4 regions of the Streptomyces sp. PsTaAH-124 genome follow, and region 4 is predicted to be linked to each of the others. Evidence: riboswitches for the same ligand, from Rfam matches in the RefSeq annotation. Region 4 holds a riboswitch; each other region holds the start of a gene.

Region 1 (4,205 bases), on a different contig from region 4:
GAAGGTTGTGCGGACCGAAGGGGTCGCCCTCGGGGACCTCGAAGGGGGGCATCGGGTACTGCCTCTCTTTCGTGTGCCGGTGTTCCATGGGGGACATGGGTGTCTGGCCACACGTTCATGTGGTCGCGCCACACGTTACGGGGGAGGCAGCTGTCTTGGGCAGTGTCCGAGGGGGTCCCCGGACGACACGGCGGAGGGGCGTCGTCCGGTTTCCGCCCGTCACCCGCCTGGCGGATCCGTATTCTCTGATCATGCCCGCATCCGCTGCCCCCGCGTACGCCCTCATCGCCACCGACCTGGACGGCACGCTGCTGCGCGGCGACGACTCCGTGTCCGGGCGGACCCGCGCCGCGCTCGGCCGGGCGGCGGCGGCCGGTGCCCGGCACCTCGTCGTCACCGGACGGCCGGCGCCGCGGGTCCGCCCGCTGCTGAGGTCCCTCGGCGGCACCGGGCTCGCGGTGTGCGGCCAGGGCGCCCAGCTCTACGACGCCGGGGCCGACCGCATGCTGTGGTCGGTCACGCTCGACCGGGAGACGGCCGAGACCGCGCTCGGCAAGATCGAGGCGGAGGTGGGGGAGGTGTACGCGGCGGTCGACCAGGACGGCGTGGACGGCCGCACGCTCATCGAGCCGGGGTACCGCATGCCGCACCCGACGCTGCCCGCCGAGCGGGTCGGGCGGCGCGAGGAGCTGTGGCGCGCGCCCATCAGCAAGGTGCTGCTGCGCCATCCCCGGCTGTCCGACGACGAACTGGCGGCGGCGGCCCGCGGCGCGGTCGGCCCGCTCGCCTCGGTGACCATGTCGGGCCCGGGGACCGTCGAGCTCCAGCCCTGCGGCATCACCAAGGCGACCGGTCTCGCGCTGGCCGCGGCGCGGCTGGGGCTCGGCCCCGGGGACGCCCTCGCCTTCGGCGACATGCCGAACGACATCCCCATGTTCCGGTGGGCGGCCCGGGGGGTGGCGATGGCGGGTGCCCACCCGGAGCTGAAGGCGGTCGCCGACGAGGTCACCACGTCGAACGAGGACGACGGCGTCGCCGTCGTCCTCGATCGTCTGTTCGTCTGAGCCCGCCGCGTGCCGGTGGCACGCGGCTGCCCGTCAGTACGCGCTGTTGACGTTGTCGATGGAGCCGTAGCGCGCGGCGGCGTAGTTGCACGCGGCCGTGATGTTGGCGACCGGGTCGTAGATGTCGAACGACGTGCCGGCCACGTGGTAGGCGTTGAAGGTCGGCTGGATGACCTGGAGCAGGCCCTTGGAGGGGATGCCCGCGGCGGCGTTGGAGTCCCAGTTGTTGATGGCCAGCGGGTTGCCGGACGACTCGCGCATCACATTGCGGTGGATGCCGTTGTAGGTGCCGGGGATGCCCTTCTGGGCCATGACCGCGAGCGACTCGCGGATCCAGCCGTCCAGGTTGTTCGGGTAGGCGACCGTGCTCGCCGTGGTGGCGGTGGCGGCGGTCGGGGTGGCCGCAGAGGCGCCGGACGCCCCGATCAGCGGCAGGGCGAGGATCGCGGCACCGGTGCCGGAGACGGCGAGGGTGCGGACGAGACGAGCGGCGCGGGAGCGGCTGGGACGACGTGCAGACATGGGGATTTCCTCTCCGTCGCCTGCGAGGTGAGCTGTCGGGTTCGGGCGGGGAGGTGCCCGGCCGGCTCCTTGGAGCACGGCTTCACCCCGAGCCGTTCCGGCGCGGCGTACGACGTAGGACGTACGGCGCTCCGGCCCGGCGACTTACCTGGGTCCCCCGCTCCTGCCATGAGCTGTCGGTGGGTGGTCATCGAGCGCTGGCAGGATTCGGCGTCCGCTCGACTGGCCCGGAACGTATGCGAGAGCACATGTCCCGAACAAGTACCTGACGCATACATCGTCCTAGTTGACCTTGATCCAGGGCATTTTGGCCGCTTGATCCTTTGCGATTGCCAAGGGTCAACTCGCTTGCGGGGGACGGGGAGCGGGGGGTCGGCGGGCCGTGGCGGGGGGTGAGGGTGCGCGTGATGCAGCTCACGGAATAATCCGGCCAGGAGCATTTGCCCCCAAGGGGAATTGAAATACTAATAAGGGTAAATCGGACTCGTAAGGCTGGAAGTGACGGGCATCACGGTCGGTGAGGCCCTGGCCCTGTTCGTACGTACGTGGGCACGGGCGGCGTGTAGGGGGAGAGTGGGCGCGGTGGGGGGAGTGAGGGGGGAGGCTGGGGGAGGTGGAGCCGGGGGAGGGGGGAAGGTGGAAGGGGGGCGGGGTGGCGAGGGAGAGGCAGGAAAGAGCAAGTCGATAAATATCTGTTCATACGTGGTGATCGAAAACATATCGGTCGTGATCCGATACCACCTGGCCTGTATCGGTGGGCGCTATCGGTGATCGAAACGTGACCGGATACGCTGACTTGAGTGATGGCAGCGACCTATCGACAAACCGTGTAAGCGCCAGCAGACACCAGCAGACAGGAGACCCCTCGTGACCGTCGTCGGGCCGTTCGGGCTGAGCGTGCGGGACCAGGCTCTCGAAGCCGATGTCCAGGCCGGATTGGCGGCTGTCGAGGAAGGGCTGCTCGAAGCCACCAAGAGCGAGGTCCCGTTCATCACGGAGGCCGCCCAGCACCTCGTCAAGGCGGGCGGCAAGCGGTTCCGGCCGCTGGTCGTGATGCTCGCGGCCCAGTTCGGCGACCCCGACGCGCCGGGGATCGTGCCCTCGGCCGTGGTCGTGGAGCTGACCCACCTGGCCACGCTCTACCACGACGACGTGATGGACGAGGCCGCCGTGCGGCGCGGGGTGGCCAGCGCCAACACCCGCTGGAACAACGCGGTCGCGGTCCTCACCGGCGACTTCCTCTTCGCCCGCGCCTCCCAGATCCTCGCGGACCTCGGCCCGGAGGCCGTCCGGGTCCAGGCGCTCGCGTTCGAACGGCTCGTCACCGGGCAGATCCTGGAGACCGCCGGGCCGCAGGACGGCCGGGACCCGGTCGACCACTACCTGGACGTGCTGGGCGGCAAGACCGGTTCGCTGGTGGCCGTCTCGTGCCGGTTCGGCGCGATGATGTCCGGCGCCGACGAGAGGGTCGTGGACGTGCTGACGCAGTACGGGGAGCGGCTCGGCGTCGCCTTCCAGCTCGCGGACGACGTGCTCGACATCGCCTCCGACTCCCGGGAGTCCGGCAAGACCCCCGGCACCGATCTGCGTGAGGGCGTCGCCACGCTGCCGGTGCTGCGGCTGCGCGAGCGCGCCGCCCGGCTGGGGCTCGCCGAGGACATCGCGCTGTGCGAACTGCTCGACTCCGACCTGAGCGACGACGCCCGGCACGCCGAGGCGCTGACCGCGCTGCGCGCCCATCCCGCGCTCGAACAGGCCCGGCGGGACAGTGTCCGCTACGCCGAGGAGGCGCGGGCCGCGCTGGCCCCGCTGAAGGAGTGCGGCGCCAAGGTGGCCCTGCTCCAGCTGTGCGACGCGGTGGTCCACCGGGTCGGCTAGTGCACCGGTTCGGCTGGTCCACCGAGTCGGCTGGTGCACCGGTTCGGCTAGTACGCCGAGTCGGCTGGTGCGCCGAGTCGGCCAGGCCCGCCTCCCCGGATCGGGCCCCGGTCGGCCGGGCCCGACGTGCCTCTTCCCGCCGGTTCTCTCCACCCCCCGGTCCCGCCTCTCCACCCGGCCGGACCCGGTCCCGGCGGGGGTTCCGGCCGGCTTCTCCACCCCGACCCCTACGGGGTGGTGGAGAAGCCGCCCTCGTGTGTCATACCGCAGGCGTACACGGAGTTGGCTCCGCGGTCTGACGCTTCGTCGCGGCCGATTTGGTCAGATGGAAGCACGGACCACACCACTCCTCACCGATTCGGGTGAGAATGGCGGCTTGGGGTGGGAGCAGTGCACACGGGCAGCCGCCGCCGACGACGGAGGTAAGGCACACATGGCACCGTACGAATCCGACGACACCAGGGACACCCCGGAGGCCGGCGACCGCGCCTCGGCGCGCCGCAAGGCCGCCCGCTACGGCGTCCCGGTCGCGGTGGTGGGGGTGGCGGCGGCGACCATCGGGCTCGTCCCGGCACTCGCCGACTCCGGTGACCCCGACCTGCCGAAGATCACCGCACAGCAACTCATCGAGAAGATCGCCAAGTCGGACGTCGAGCGCCTGTCCGGCACCGTCAAGATCACCACCGACCTCGGGCTGCCGAACCTCGGCGGTCTGGAGAGCAGCCTCGCCTCCGGCGCCCT
Region 2 (4,205 bases), on a different contig from region 4:
TGGCCCGCTTCGCCGCGGAGGGCCCCACCGCCGAGGAACTGGAGCGGGCCCAGGCCCAGCTGGAGCGCGAGTGGCTGGACCGGCTCGGCACGGTCGCGGGCCGCGCCGACGAACTGTGCCGCTTCGCCGTCCTGTTCGGCGACCCGCAGCTCGCCCTCACCGCCGTCCGGCGCGTCCTGGAGGTGACGCCCGAGGAGGTCCAGGAGGTCGCCAAGGCCCGGCTGCGCCCCGACAACCGCGCGGTCCTCGTCTACGAGCCGACCGCCCCCGAGGCCCAGGACGACACCCCCGACGCCCAGGACGACACCGAGGAGACGGCGAAGTGACCGAGCTGGCCACCATGGAGTTCCACCCCCGCCCCGAGGCCGGCGAGGCCAGGCCGTGGGCGTTCCCGGCCCCCGGGCGCGGCACCCTGGACAACGGCATCACGGTGCTGCGCTGCCACCGCCCCGGCCAGCAGGTCGTCGCCGTCGAGGTGCTCCTCGACGCGCCCCTGGACGCCGAGCCGGCCGGCCTGGACGGCGTCGCCACGATCATGGCGCGGGCCTTCTCCGAGGGCACCGACAAGCACTCCGCCGAGGACTTCGCCGCCGAGCTGGAGCGGGCGGGCGCCACCCTGGACGCGCACGCCGACCACCCCGGCGTACGGCTCAGCCTGGAGGTCCCGGTCTCCCGGCTGGCCAAGGGGCTCGCGCTGCTCTCCGACGCGCTGCGGGCGCCCGCGTTCGCCGGGTCCGAGGTCGAGCGGCTGGTGCGCAACCGGCTCGACGAGATCCCGCACGAGCTGGCCAACCCCTCCCGCCGGGCCGCCAAGGAGCTGTCCCGGCAGCTGTTCCCGGCCACCGCCCGCATGTCGCGCCCGCGCCAGGGCACCGAGGAGACCGTCGCCGCCGTCGACGCCGCCGCGGTCCGCGCCTTCTACGACCGGCACGTGCGCCCGGCCACGGCCACCGCCGTGGTCGTCGGCGACCTCACCGGCATCGACCTCGACGAGCTGCTCGGCGAGACCCTGGGCGCCTGGACCGGTTCACCGGCCGAGCCGCGTCCGGTGCCGCCGGTCACCGCCGACGACACCGGCCGCGTGGTGATCGTGGACCGTCCCGGCGCCGTCCAGACCCAGCTGCTCATCGGCCGGATCGGACCCGACCGGCACGACCGCGTGTGGCCCGCCCAGGTGCTCGGCACCTACTGCCTGGGCGGCACCCTGACCTCCCGTCTGGACCGCGTCCTGCGCGAGGAGAAGGGCTACACCTACGGCGTGCGGTCCTTCGGCCAGGTGCTGCGCTCGGCGCCCGACGGCACCGGCGCGGCCATGCTCGCCATCAGCGGCTCGGTCGACACGCCGAACACCGGACCGGCCCTGGACGACCTCTTCACGGTGCTGCGCAAGCTCGCCGCCGAGGGGCTCACCGAGGCCGAGCGGGACGTGGCCGTGCAGAACCTGGTGGGGGTGGCGCCGCTCAAGTACGAGACGGCCGCCGCCGTGGCGAGCACACTCGCCGACCAGGTCGAGCAGCACCTGCCCGACGACTACCAGGCGACGCTCTATCAGCAGCTCGCGCAGACCGGCACGGTGGAGGCGACCGCCGCGGTCGTCAGCGCCTTCCCGGTGGACCGCCTGGTGACGGTGCTCGTCGGGGACGCGGCGCAGATCAAGGAGCCGGTCGAGGCGCTCGGCGTCGGCCCGGTGACCGTGGTCGCCGCCGAGTAGGACGCATCGCGCGGCACGCGCGCGCGTGGGGCCCCGGTGACCGGAGTGTCACCGGGGCCCCGGCATGTCCGTATTGGGCAGGAGGCGCCCTGTCTGCCCTGTGGCGTGCGCTACAAAATCCCGGATCTGTTTGGGTGCGGAACGCGGCTCCGTCTAGCGTCGGTCCGACTGTTCGTCGGGCAGTGCGCCGCAGCCGCGGCACCGGACAGTCATCGCCGAGTCCCCGTACGGCGCGAGCCAGGGGAGCCGGGGACCCACTCAGTCCCTGGGGTGAATCGGGCACCGTGCGCCGAGCACGGCACCCGTAGGAGACCTTCCTGCTCCGAACCCGTCAGCTAACCCGGTAGGCGAGAGGGAAGGAAAGGACCAGCCACCACATGGCGTTCACGCGCGCCACCGGGAAGCACCGCCGTCCCGGCCGGGTGCAGCGCACCACCGCCCGCGCGGCGGGTGTCGCTGCCCTCACCACCACCGGCGTCATCGGCACCCTCGCCGCCTCCCCGGCACTCGCCGCCGAGACCCCCGCCCCCGCGGACACCGGCCTCACCCCGGTCATCAGCCTCGGCGACACCGTCGCCGAGCGGGTCGACGCGCAGGCCGCCGCCCAGTGGGAGGCCGCCCAGCAGAAGCAGGCCGAGCAGGCCGCGCGCAAGCTGGCCGCCGAGCGCGCCGAGCAGGCGCGCGAGGCCAAGGAGCGGGCCGACCGCGAGGCCGAGCGCAAGCGCCTCAACACCTTCGTGCCGCCCATCGCCGGCTCCTACGTCTCCACCGGCTACAAGACCGGCGGCTCGCTGTGGTCCTCCGGCTCGCACACCGGCATCGACTTCCACGCCGCGACCGGAACCCCCGTCCACGCGGTCGGCGTCGGCACCGTGGTGGAGACCGGCTGGGGCGGGGCGTACGGCAACCAGGTCGTCATCAGGATGGCCGACGGCATGTACACCCAGTACGGCCATCTGTCGTCCATCGGCGTCACGGTGGGCCAGCAGGTCGTCGCGGGCCAGCAGATCGCGGTGTCGGGCTCCACGGGCAACGTCACCGGTCCGCATCTGCACTTCGAGGCGCGCACCGGCGCGGAGTACGGCTCGGACGTCGACCCGATCGCCTACCTCCGCACGCACGGCGTGCAGGTCTGAATTCCGGCTCCGGGCACGCTCCGTATTCTTCTCCGCCGCACTGCATCCCGGCTGTCCAAAAAATATCCCTGGATTCCGTCACGCCGTCGGAAATTCCCGCGCATTGTTCTAGAGTCGTCGGAATGCGCGTCCGCGGCGTGTCCGCCACGGGCGCGCCACGGCCATGGACACGGCCATGGACACGACCACGGCCACGGGACGGGATACGGAGGTCGGACATGCGTGTTCCGGCGCAGTCGGTGTGCACGGCGATCCGGGACGACATCGTCGCCGGGGTGCACGAGCGCGGCAGCCGGCTCACCGAGGAGGTCCTGGCCCGCCGCTACGGCGTCTCGCGCGTCCCGGTGCGCGAGGCCCTGCGCACCCTGGAGGCCGAGGGCTTCGTGGTGACCCGGCGGCACGCGGGCGCGTGCGTCGCCGAGCCGACCGAGCAGGAGGGCGCCGACCTGCTGGAGATGCGCCTGCTGCTGGAGCCGCTGGGCGCCGAGCGGGCCGCCCAGCGGCGCACCGAGGGCCATCTGAAGGTGCTGCGCGGCCTGGTCAGGCTCGGTCAGGAGCGGGCCGCGGGCGGGGGCGGCGAGGAGCTGCGGTCCCTGGCCGCCTGGTTCCACGAGACCCTGGCCCAGTCCTGCGGCAGCCCTGCGCTGACCGCCGCCCTGGCCCAGCTGCGGCACAAGATCACCTGGATGTACGGGGCGCCGGACCCCGCCGACCCGGCCGAGACCTGGGCCGGACACGGGGCGATCGTCGACGCGGTGGCACGCGGCGACGCCGCACACGCACGCGCCCTGACCGCCCAGCACACCGAGCGGATCACCGCCGCGCAGCGTGCGAGTGCCCGGAAACATTCCGTCAACACATCGAGCGCACGGAATTAACACGCGTGCCGTAGAAAAGGACAGGCAAGGACCGGAAGAGACCGGCAAGGAATTCTGCCCCGATATCCGCGTCCCCCTTTCCGCTCCCGGCACGGGGAATTCACGCGGACACACGAAAACCGCGCCGCCCCGCAGGGGGAGACGCGGTTCCCGGACGCGCTGTGTGTTCCCTCCGGCCGCTCAGACGGTCTCGGGAAGCTCTTCCAGGCCCTCGGCGACCAGCTTGGCCAGCCGCTCCAGGGCGGCCTCCGCGCCCTCGGCGTCGGAGGCGAGGACGACCTCCTCGCCACCCTGCGCGCCCAGGCCGAGCACGGCCAGCATGGAGGCCGCGTTGACGGGGTTGCCGTCGGCCTTGGCGATCGTCACGGGGACCCCTGCGGCCGTGGCGGCCCGGACGAAGATGGAAGCGGGGCGGGCGTGGAGACCCTCGGCCCAGCCGACGTTGACGCGGCGCTCAGCCATGTGATGCTGCCCTTCAGG
Region 3 (4,205 bases), on a different contig from region 4:
GTACGGGACCGGGTGCGGGGACGTACGGACGACTGGCTCGGCCTCACCTTTTTACGGGCTCGGCCGGCGCGCGGCTCAGCCCTTGAAGCGCGGGAACGCGCTGCGGCCGGCGTACACCGCGGCGTCGTCGAGGATCTCCTCGATGCGCAGCAGCTGGTTGTACTTGGCGACGCGCTCGGAGCGGGCCGGGGCGCCGGTCTTGATCTGGCCGCAGTTGGTGGCGACGGCGAGGTCGGCGATGGTGACGTCCTCGGTCTCGCCGGAGCGGTGCGACATCATGCACTTGAAGCCGTTGCGCTGGGCCAGCTCGACGGCGTCCAGGGTCTCGGTGAGCGAACCGATCTGGTTCACCTTCACCAGCAGGGCGTTGGCGCTGCCCTCCTCGATGCCGCGGGCCAGGCGCTCGGGGTTGGTGACGAACAGGTCGTCACCGACGATCTGGACCTTCTCGCCGAGGCGGTCGGTGAGGACCTTCCAGCCGGCCCAGTCGTCCTCGAACAGCGGGTCCTCGAGGGAGACCAGCGGGTAGGCCGCGACCAGCTCCTCGTAGTACTCCGTCATCTCGGCGGCGGAGCGCTCCTTGCCCTCGAAGAGGTACTTGCCGTCCTTGTAGAACTCGGAGGCGGCGACGTCGAGCGCGAGGGCGATCTGCTCGCCGGGGGTGTAGCCGGCTTCCTTGACCGCTTCCAGGATCAGGTCCAGGGCCTCGCGGTTGGAGCCCAGGTTCGGGGCGAAGCCGCCCTCGTCGCCCAGACCGGTGGCCAGACCCTTGTTCTTCAGGACCTTCTTGAGGGTGTGGTAGACCTCGGCGCCCCAGCGCAGGGCCTCGGAGAAGGACTCCGCGCCGATCGGGGCGATCATGAACTCCTGGATGTCCACGTTGGAGTCGGCGTGCGAGCCGCCGTTCAGGATGTTCATCATCGGCACCGGGAGCAGGTGCGCGTTGGGGCCGCCCAGGTAGCGGAAGAGCGGGAGGTCGGACGCCTCGGAGGCGGCGTGCGCGACGGCGAGGGAGACGCCGAGGATGGCGTTGGCGCCGAGCGAGCCCTTGTTGTCGGTGGCGTCCAGGTCGAACATGGCCTGGTCGATCAGGCGCTGCTCGGTGGCGTCGTAGCCGACGAGCTCCGGGCCGATCTGCTCGATGACGGCGAGGACGGCCTTCTCGACACCCTTGCCCTGGTAACGGTTGGGGTCACCGTCACGCAGCTCGATGGCCTCGAAGGCGCCCGTGGAGGCGCCGGAGGGGACGGCGGCACGACCCGTGCTGCCGTCGTCGAGGCCGACCTCGACCTCGACCGTGGGGTTGCCTCGGGAGTCCAGGATTTCCCGGGCTACGACGACGTCGATGGACGGCACGAGCATCTCCTTCGTGGATGTGACGCTGAAAGTGCGGGGCTTGTGAGCCGTGCGACTAGAGCCTAACCGTCCCGGGCCGCCGACCGGCCGACCGACCGTCCCGTGGACAGAGTGACCGTACACATTGTTTCAGCACGGAACAAAGAAGACGGGAACGGGGGTCCGAACGGAAGGTGAAATGCCCCCGCCCCGGCGCGTACGGGGGAGAACGCGCCGGGGCGGGGAGCCCGTGGGGACGGGGGGGGTGGGGCGGTGGCCGCCGCGCCTTACTTCAGGTGCAGCTGCTGGCCCGGGTAGATGAGGTCGGCGTCGTCGACGATGTCCTTGTTCAGCTGGAAGAGCTTCTCCCAGCCGCCCTGGACGTGGTGGGCGGCGGCGATGGAGCTGAGCGAGTCGCCGACGGTCACCTTGTACTCGCCGTCGCCCTTCTTCACCTTCTTGCCGGTGGGGGTGGTGACGGTCTTCTTCGGCGCCGGGCGGTCGGCGGAGCGGCCCGCGGCCTGCTGCTCGGTGGAGCGGGTCGTGGTGCTGCTCTTCTTCGACGAGGACGACGAAGAGGAGGACGACGACGAAGAGGAGGAAGAAGACGAGGAGGACGAGGAAGAGGAGGACGACGAGGAGCTGCCGCCCGAGTACGCGGCGCCGGACAGGCCCTTGCCGCACACCGGCCAGGCGCCCTTGCCCTGGCCCGCGAGGACCTTCTCGGCGATGGCGATCTGCTGGGACTTGCTGGCCAGGTCGGCGCGCGGGGCGTAGGCGGTGCCACCGAAGGCGGCCCAGGTGGAGTTGGTGAACTGGACGCCGCCGTAGAAGCCGTTGCCGGTGTTGATCGACCAGTTGCCGCCGGACTCGCACTGGGCGACCGCGTCCCACTCGGAGGCGGTGGCGGCGGAGGCGTTGCCGGCCGCCATCAGCGGGCCGGCGACGGCGACGCCGGTGACACCGGCGAGTGCGATGGCGCGAGTGGCCTTGGACGGACGACGGTGCTTGCCCTTGCCGGAAAACAGCATGGAAGGATCCCCTCACCGACGCCTGCGAGGTGAGCTGTCGGGTTCGGGCCGGTTGAGTTGCCCGGCCGTGCCTTCCGAGAGGCACGGCTTCACCCCCAGCCGCTCCGGTCAACTGCCCGGCGCGGCACTTACCTTGGGTCCCCCGCTCCTGCCTGCGGCGCTTGACGCGACGACTGTTCCCGTACGGCCGCTGGCAGGATTCGGCGTTGCGGCAGCCGGGGCTCGCGGTGGCGAGCGGTCATGACCGTAGACAGGTGATCCGCCGGATTTCAAAGACGATCAGGGCTTCTGAGACTCATCCCACACTTTCACCGAATAGGACATACAAGGCGAAGTATGACGCGAACTCCCGCTACTTTTGGGCGTTTTCGGTGGGGACATCCAGGCTCTGACCGGCGACGATGTGGTCCGGGTCGGCCCCGATGGCGCCCTTGTTGGCGTCATAGAGCGTGTGCCACCCGCCGTGCAGGCCGAAGGAGTCGGCGATGGACGTGAGCGAGTCGCCGGTGCGCACGGTGTAGGAGTCGGCGGACGAGGCGTGCGCGCCGCCGCCCCGGGAGGCGTGCCGCCCGCCCGTGGCGTCCGCGGCGCCGTCCGTCGCGCCCTCGTCGGCGCTGCCGCCGCGGTGGCGGCCGCCGGAGCCGAGCGCGCCGGTGTCGACGAGCGCCGAAGAGCCGACGTCCTGGACGTAGTTGTCCGCATCGCCGGAGTTGTCACGATCCTGGTCCCCGGTGCCGGTGCGGGTGCCCGTGGACGAGGTGGCATCGGGCGTGCCGGTGCCGTGAGAGGTGCCGGACCCGGCCGGACCGCCCGTCGTCGCGGGCGAGGAAGGGCCGCCGGACGGTCCGGTGGTGGCGCCGTGCGACGCATCGGTCCCGTGCGAGGATCCGGGCGTTTGGGTGGTGTCCGGCGAAGAGCCGGACGAACCGGATGAGTTGTCGGCGTCCTGGGGCGAGTCGGACAGACCGCCCTCGCCCGTACGAGGCTTCCCGGACGCGTCGGAGCCGCCGGAGTCGCCGCCCTTGCCCGTGGAACCGGAGGTTCCGGACGAGGTGGAGCCCTTGTCGTCCTTGTCTCCCTTGCTCCCCTTATCTCCCTTGTCGCCCTTGCCGTCCTTGTCCGACGAGGTGGATCCGTCCGCGCCGGACGCCGAGGAGTCGCCGCCCACGCCCGTGTCGACGTCGGCCGTACCGGAACTCTTGGTGAGCCCGGCCAGCAGCCCGCAGGTGTGCCAGGCGCCGGGCCCCTTGTCGGCGAGGATCTTCTCGGCCACGGCTATCTGCTGGGAGCGGCTGGCCTGGTCGGCGCTGGCCGCGTAGGAGAGGCCGCCGTACGCCTCCCAGTCGTCCTGGGTGAGCATCAGGCCGCCGTAGTAGCCGTGGCCGTTGTCGGCGCTCCAGGAGCCGCCGGTCTCGCACTGCGCCACCTTGTCCCAGGTGGTGCCGTCGGCGGCGCTGGCGCCGGACGCGGCGACCAGCGGGATGGCGATGGCCGAGCCGGTCACTCCGGCGGCGACGAGGAGGGCCGGAGCCTGGCGGGGGCGACGGTGACGACCGTTCCCGGAGAGCATCTGGAGACCTTTCGCACGACGGCAGTGACGGCGCGGCGGCGGGACGGGAGGGCCCCGGCGTCACGCTGATGGGTGAAAGTATCGGGTGACGATCACTTGTCACAAGTTCATGCCGCGCAGATCACATCAACATCACATAGTTGAACACGCGTCATGTTCACCGCCGTCAGCGCCCGGGAACGGGGCCGTTCCCGGTGGTCGTCCCGGGGGCGGGGGCCGGCCCGGGGGCGGGGGCCGGCCCGGGGGCGGGGGCAGAGGCGGGAACCGGG
Region 4 (4,205 bases):
TCGAGGTGGAGGCTACTCGTCAAGTTGTCGAGAACGACCACATCCAGATCAGAAGTGTTCGAAAAAGAGAAGATAACGAAAGGGCCGGTGATGCCGATGTGCGCACCGGCCGTGAACGGCAGGACCTGCAAGGACACCTGGGGCAGCCGCGCCGCCTCGGCCAGCCGCTCCAGCTGCTGCGCCATGACCTCCGGGCCGCCGACCTCCCGGCGCAGAACCGCCTCGTCCAGCACCACCTTCAGGGCCGGTGGCGGCACCGCCCGCAGCACGCCCTGCCGGGCCAGCCGCACCTCCACCAGCGCGTCCAGCCGCTCGTCGTCGAGCCCGTCCACCGCGGCCCGGGTCACCGCGCGGGCGTACGCGGGGGTCTGGAGCAGCCCGGGGACCACCGAGGTCTCCAGGGTGCGCATCGCGCTGGCCTGGGACTCCAGGCTGATGAAGTCGCGGTACGTCGGCGGCAGTACCCCGCGGTAGGCGTGCCACCAGTGCGGCCGGTCCTGGCCGTCGTCGGCGCCCGACAGCATCAGGAGCAGCTCGCGCAGTTGGGCGTCCTGGACCGCGTACGCGTCGAGCAGCGTGCGCACATCGGCCGGTTTCACCCCGCTGGCGCCCGTCTCGATCCGGCTCACCTTCGACTGGTGCCAGCCCACGAGCCGGGCCGCCTCGCCGCTGGTGAGCCCCACGCCGGTGCGCAGCGCGCGCAGTTCCGCACCGAGCTTGCGGCGGCGCACCGCGGGACCGTGCTGCATGGGACGCGCTCCTGACTTCTCCCGGGACCGACGGCGCATACGGTCGCCCGTCGCAGAGTTCACCGCTTCGAGCGACAGATATATGCATATCTTGGTGGATCGCCACCCGTGACCGGTCCGGTGGTGGCAACCTGACGGCGAAGCACCAGTCCGGGACCGTACTCGAAACCCTCCGCTCCTGTCGGACCGCGGCCCCGTGGGAAAGGGACGACGTCGTCATGGCAGACCATCTGGAAGCATCCGTCACGCTGCCGAGCGATCCCGCCTCGGTCGCGGCCGCCCGTGCCTACGCGGTCGGCACGCTGACGGAGTGGGGCCTGCCCGCGGACGCGGACGCCGCCGACACCGTACGGCTCATCGTCTCCGAACTCGCCACCAACGCCGTGGAGCACACCCTCGGCCGGTCGCCCACCTTCACCGTGCACCTCGCCCTCGACCACGACGAGCAGGTGCGCATCGGCGTCACCGACAGCCACCCGCGCTTCCCCAGACGGCTCCCGGCCGCCGTCCAGCAGGACAACGGCCGGGGCATGGTGATCATCCGGTGGCTCAGCGCGGAGTACGGCGGCAGGGTGCGCGTGCGGCCCACCCGGGAAGGCGGCAAGACGGTGAGCGTGGAACTGCCGTGGCCGCTCCGCGCCGCGTCGGCCACGGACCGGGACGAGCCGTAGCCGACGGACCGTCGTCGGTCCGCCGGTCCGCCGGTCCGCCGGTCCGCGGGCGCACCGGTCCGCCGTCCCGTCGCGCCGCGACCCGGGCGGGTCAGCCGATGCGGCCGTACCAGACGTTCCTGGTCCAGATCTTCTCCAGTTTCACCACGTCCCCGGTCTTCGGGGCGTGCCAGATCTTGCCCGAGCCGGCGTAGATCCCGACGTGGTAGACGTACGAACCGGAGTGGAAGAACACCAGGTCACCGGCGCGACGGCTCTTCGAGGAGATGTGGTGCGACTTGTTGTACTGCTGTGCGGCCGTACGCGGCAGGTTCTTGCCGGCCTTCTTGAAGGAGTACAGCGTGAGCCCGGAGCAGTCGAACCTCCTCGGCCCCGTCGCTCCCCACTGGTAGGGGGCGCCCTTCTTGGACGCCGCGATGTTCAGGGCCTTCGTCGCCATGGTGGCGGCCGAGGCGTCGGAGGCGACACCGGGCACCACGATCGAGCCGCCGACGGCGGCGAGCGTCAGGGCCGAGGCGGTTCCGGCCCGGACCATGAGCGACGGGACACGATTGAGCGCAGTCATGCGCAACCCTTCGTCAGCCGCCTGTGAAGGATGACCTGTCGGATTCGGGCTGGCGAAGTTGCCCGGCCGCCTGCTGGCGGCTTCACCCCAAGGGCTGCTCGGCCCGGCCGTGGCGCGGCCGTTCCGGCGACCCGTCTTGCTCGGGTCCTCCACTCCTGCCGATCCACTTCCGTCGACCGGGCATCCGGGCGGTGGCAGGACTCGGCGTCCGCCCGGACCGCCCCGCCGCTGCGGCGGGGGCTTGTCGTCAGACAGGGATCTTCACCTACGGCTGTCCGAAAATCCCAACGGAACCTGTGCTTTGTGTTGTTACTCACCACTCGTCCGTTCGAGTGGATGCCGTTCCGTTCGAACCGCTTTCTCCCGCCCGGCCGAGCCCCGGACCAGGAGCGGAAGAAATCGTTCCGCCATCCGGGCGGACACGCGCCGCAACCCGAACGGCCCTGGAAAAAAGTGGTGTGCCTACGCCGAAAGGCGGTACCCCGTTCGGTCCGTTTCGGTCCGATCCGATCCCGCGCGGGCGCCGTGTCGAAGACGCCGCCCGTCTGCCCGGCCGCCCGCCACGGAGGTCCGTCGCCGCCCGGCTCCGGTCGTGCGCGCGACCCGCAGGGAGCAAGCTGGAGGAGGACTCCGGCCGTTCGACGACCCAGGGGATCTCCATGGCGTTCTTCGCGATGTCCAGGTGGCATCCGCTCCAGCCGCTGTCCGTCACCGACCTGGTGGCGGAGCACGAGCGGCTGCACGAGGAGATCGCCCAGCTCCAGCGCGGCCTGACCTCGCACGCCGTCATCGACCAGGCCATCGGAGCCCTGGTGGCCGTGGGCCGCATCCCTCCGGACAGCGCCTGGCGGGTGCTGCGCGAGGTCTCCCAGCGGACGAACACGAAGGTGCGCACGGTCGCCGAGCACATCCTGAAGTTCGCCCAGGGCGGCGCCCTGTCCGACACCGAGCTGGAGGAGCTGCGGCGGGCGCTCGGCCGGCACGCCGCGCGCCGCGCCCCGGACCGCTGCGACTCCTGAGGCGGCGCCCGCGCCCTGTCCGCGCGGGCGCTCGGGCGCGTCTCCGCTGAGCGGAACATCCGACGCCGGTTATCGGATTGGCAAAGAAGGTCAACGACCCCTGTCCTCAGGCGCCTCACAGCCGGAAGGATCCCCCGTACTCGATTCGCAACGATGTACGGGGAGGTCCCACTTGAGGGTCATCAGACCGAAGAACCGGGCGGTGGCGCTCGGTTCGGCCGGCGCGCTCGTCACGGCGACCCTGATAGCCGGCGCCGTGGCGGCACCCGCGGCCAGCGCGGACAGCCGCCACGGCCAGGACCGCGAGGCCATCGGCGCGGCGATCGCCGCCGACCGTGCCGCCCACGCCGGTATCCAGTGGCAGGACTGCCCCGCCGACTGGGGGCTGGCCAAGCCCATCCAGTGCGGGTACGTCTCGGTGCCGCTCGACTACGCGCACCCGTACGGCAAGCAGATCAAGCTCGCCGTCGACCGCATCGGCAACACCGGCACCCGGCAGGACCGCCAGGGCGCCCTCATCTACAACCCGGGCGGACCGGGCGGTTCCGGCCTGCGCTTCCCGACCCGGGTCACCGCCAAGAACCCCGTCTGGGCGAACGTGGCGAAGGCGTACGACTTCGTCGGCTTCGACCCGCGCGGCGTCGGCCACTCCACGCCGATCTCCTGCGCCGACCCGCAGGAGTACGTCAAGGCTCCCAAGGCCGACCCGGTGCCCGGCTCCGAGGCCGACAAGCGCGCCCAGCGCAAGCTGGCCCGCGAGTACGCCGAGGGCTGCCTCGAGCGCACCGGCCGCGCCATGCTCCAGCAGATGACCACGCCGAACACCGCGCGCGACCTCGACGTCATCCGCGCCGCGCTCGGCGAGAAGAAGATCAACTACCTGGGCGTCTCCTACGGCACCTACCTCGGCGCCGTCTACGGCACGCTGTTCCCGGGCCATGTGCGCCGGATCGTCGTCGACAGCGTCGTCGACCCGTCGCGCGACAACATCTGGTACGAGGCCAACCTCAACCAGGACATCGCCTTCGAGGGCCGCTGGAAGGACTGGCAGGACTGGGTCGCGAAGAACGACGCCAGCTTCCACCTCGGCACCACCCGCGCCGCCGTCCAGGCCAAGTGGCTCCAGCTGCGCGCCACCGCCAAGGAGCACCCCCTCGGCGGCGTCGTCGGCCCGTCCGAGCTGCTCGGCTTCTTCCAGTCC

The links. A riboswitch is a leader RNA that binds a small molecule or an ion and turns the genes downstream of it on or off. The one in region 4 is predicted to bind cyclic di-AMP.
Region 1: linked by a shared signal. The riboswitch ahead of B086_RS0120430 (transglycosylase SLT domain-containing protein) and the one ahead of B086_RS0135035 (C40 family peptidase) in region 4 are both predicted to bind cyclic di-AMP.
Region 2: linked by a shared signal. The riboswitch ahead of B086_RS0101295 (M23 family metallopeptidase) and the one ahead of B086_RS0135035 (C40 family peptidase) in region 4 are both predicted to bind cyclic di-AMP.
Region 3: linked by a shared signal. The riboswitch ahead of B086_RS0113455 (transglycosylase family protein) and the one ahead of B086_RS0135035 (C40 family peptidase) in region 4 are both predicted to bind cyclic di-AMP.

What each region holds. Positions count from the first base shown of each region.
Region 1 covers NZ_KB892173.1:132,163-136,367, forward strand. The annotation lists gene fahA (fumarylacetoacetase) at 1-52, opposite strand, end outside; gene B086_RS0120425 (HAD-IIB family hydrolase) at 252-1,064, shown strand; gene B086_RS0120430 (transglycosylase SLT domain-containing protein) at 1,098-1,586, opposite strand; cyclic di-AMP (ydaO/yuaA leader) riboswitch at 1,591-1,809, opposite strand; gene B086_RS0120435 (polyprenyl synthetase family protein) at 2,454-3,464, shown strand; gene B086_RS0120440 (LolA family protein) at 3,898-4,205, shown strand, end outside.
Region 2 covers NZ_KB892157.1:316,952-321,156, reverse strand. The annotation lists gene B086_RS0101305 (M16 family metallopeptidase) at 1-326, shown strand, start outside; gene B086_RS0101300 (M16 family metallopeptidase) at 323-1,711, shown strand; cyclic di-AMP (ydaO/yuaA leader) riboswitch at 1,915-2,076, shown strand; gene B086_RS0101295 (M23 family metallopeptidase) at 2,089-2,847, shown strand; gene B086_RS0101290 (GntR family transcriptional regulator) at 3,066-3,725, shown strand; gene B086_RS0101285 (HPr family phosphocarrier protein) at 3,906-4,187, opposite strand.
Region 3 covers NZ_KB892166.1:132,382-136,586, reverse strand. The annotation lists gene eno (phosphopyruvate hydratase) at 76-1,356, opposite strand; gene B086_RS0113455 (transglycosylase family protein) at 1,623-2,366, opposite strand; cyclic di-AMP (ydaO/yuaA leader) riboswitch at 2,371-2,536, opposite strand; gene B086_RS0113450 (transglycosylase family protein) at 2,719-3,936, opposite strand; gene B086_RS0113445 (cytochrome P450 family protein) at 4,103-4,205, opposite strand, start outside.
Region 4 covers NZ_KB892207.1:296,450-300,654, reverse strand. The annotation lists gene B086_RS0135045 (helix-turn-helix domain-containing protein) at 1-749, opposite strand, end outside; gene B086_RS0135040 (ATP-binding protein) at 968-1,420, shown strand; gene B086_RS0135035 (C40 family peptidase) at 1,512-1,985, opposite strand; cyclic di-AMP (ydaO/yuaA leader) riboswitch at 1,989-2,202, opposite strand; gene B086_RS0135030 (ANTAR domain-containing protein) at 2,645-3,004, shown strand; gene B086_RS0135025 (alpha/beta hydrolase) at 3,177-4,205, shown strand, end outside.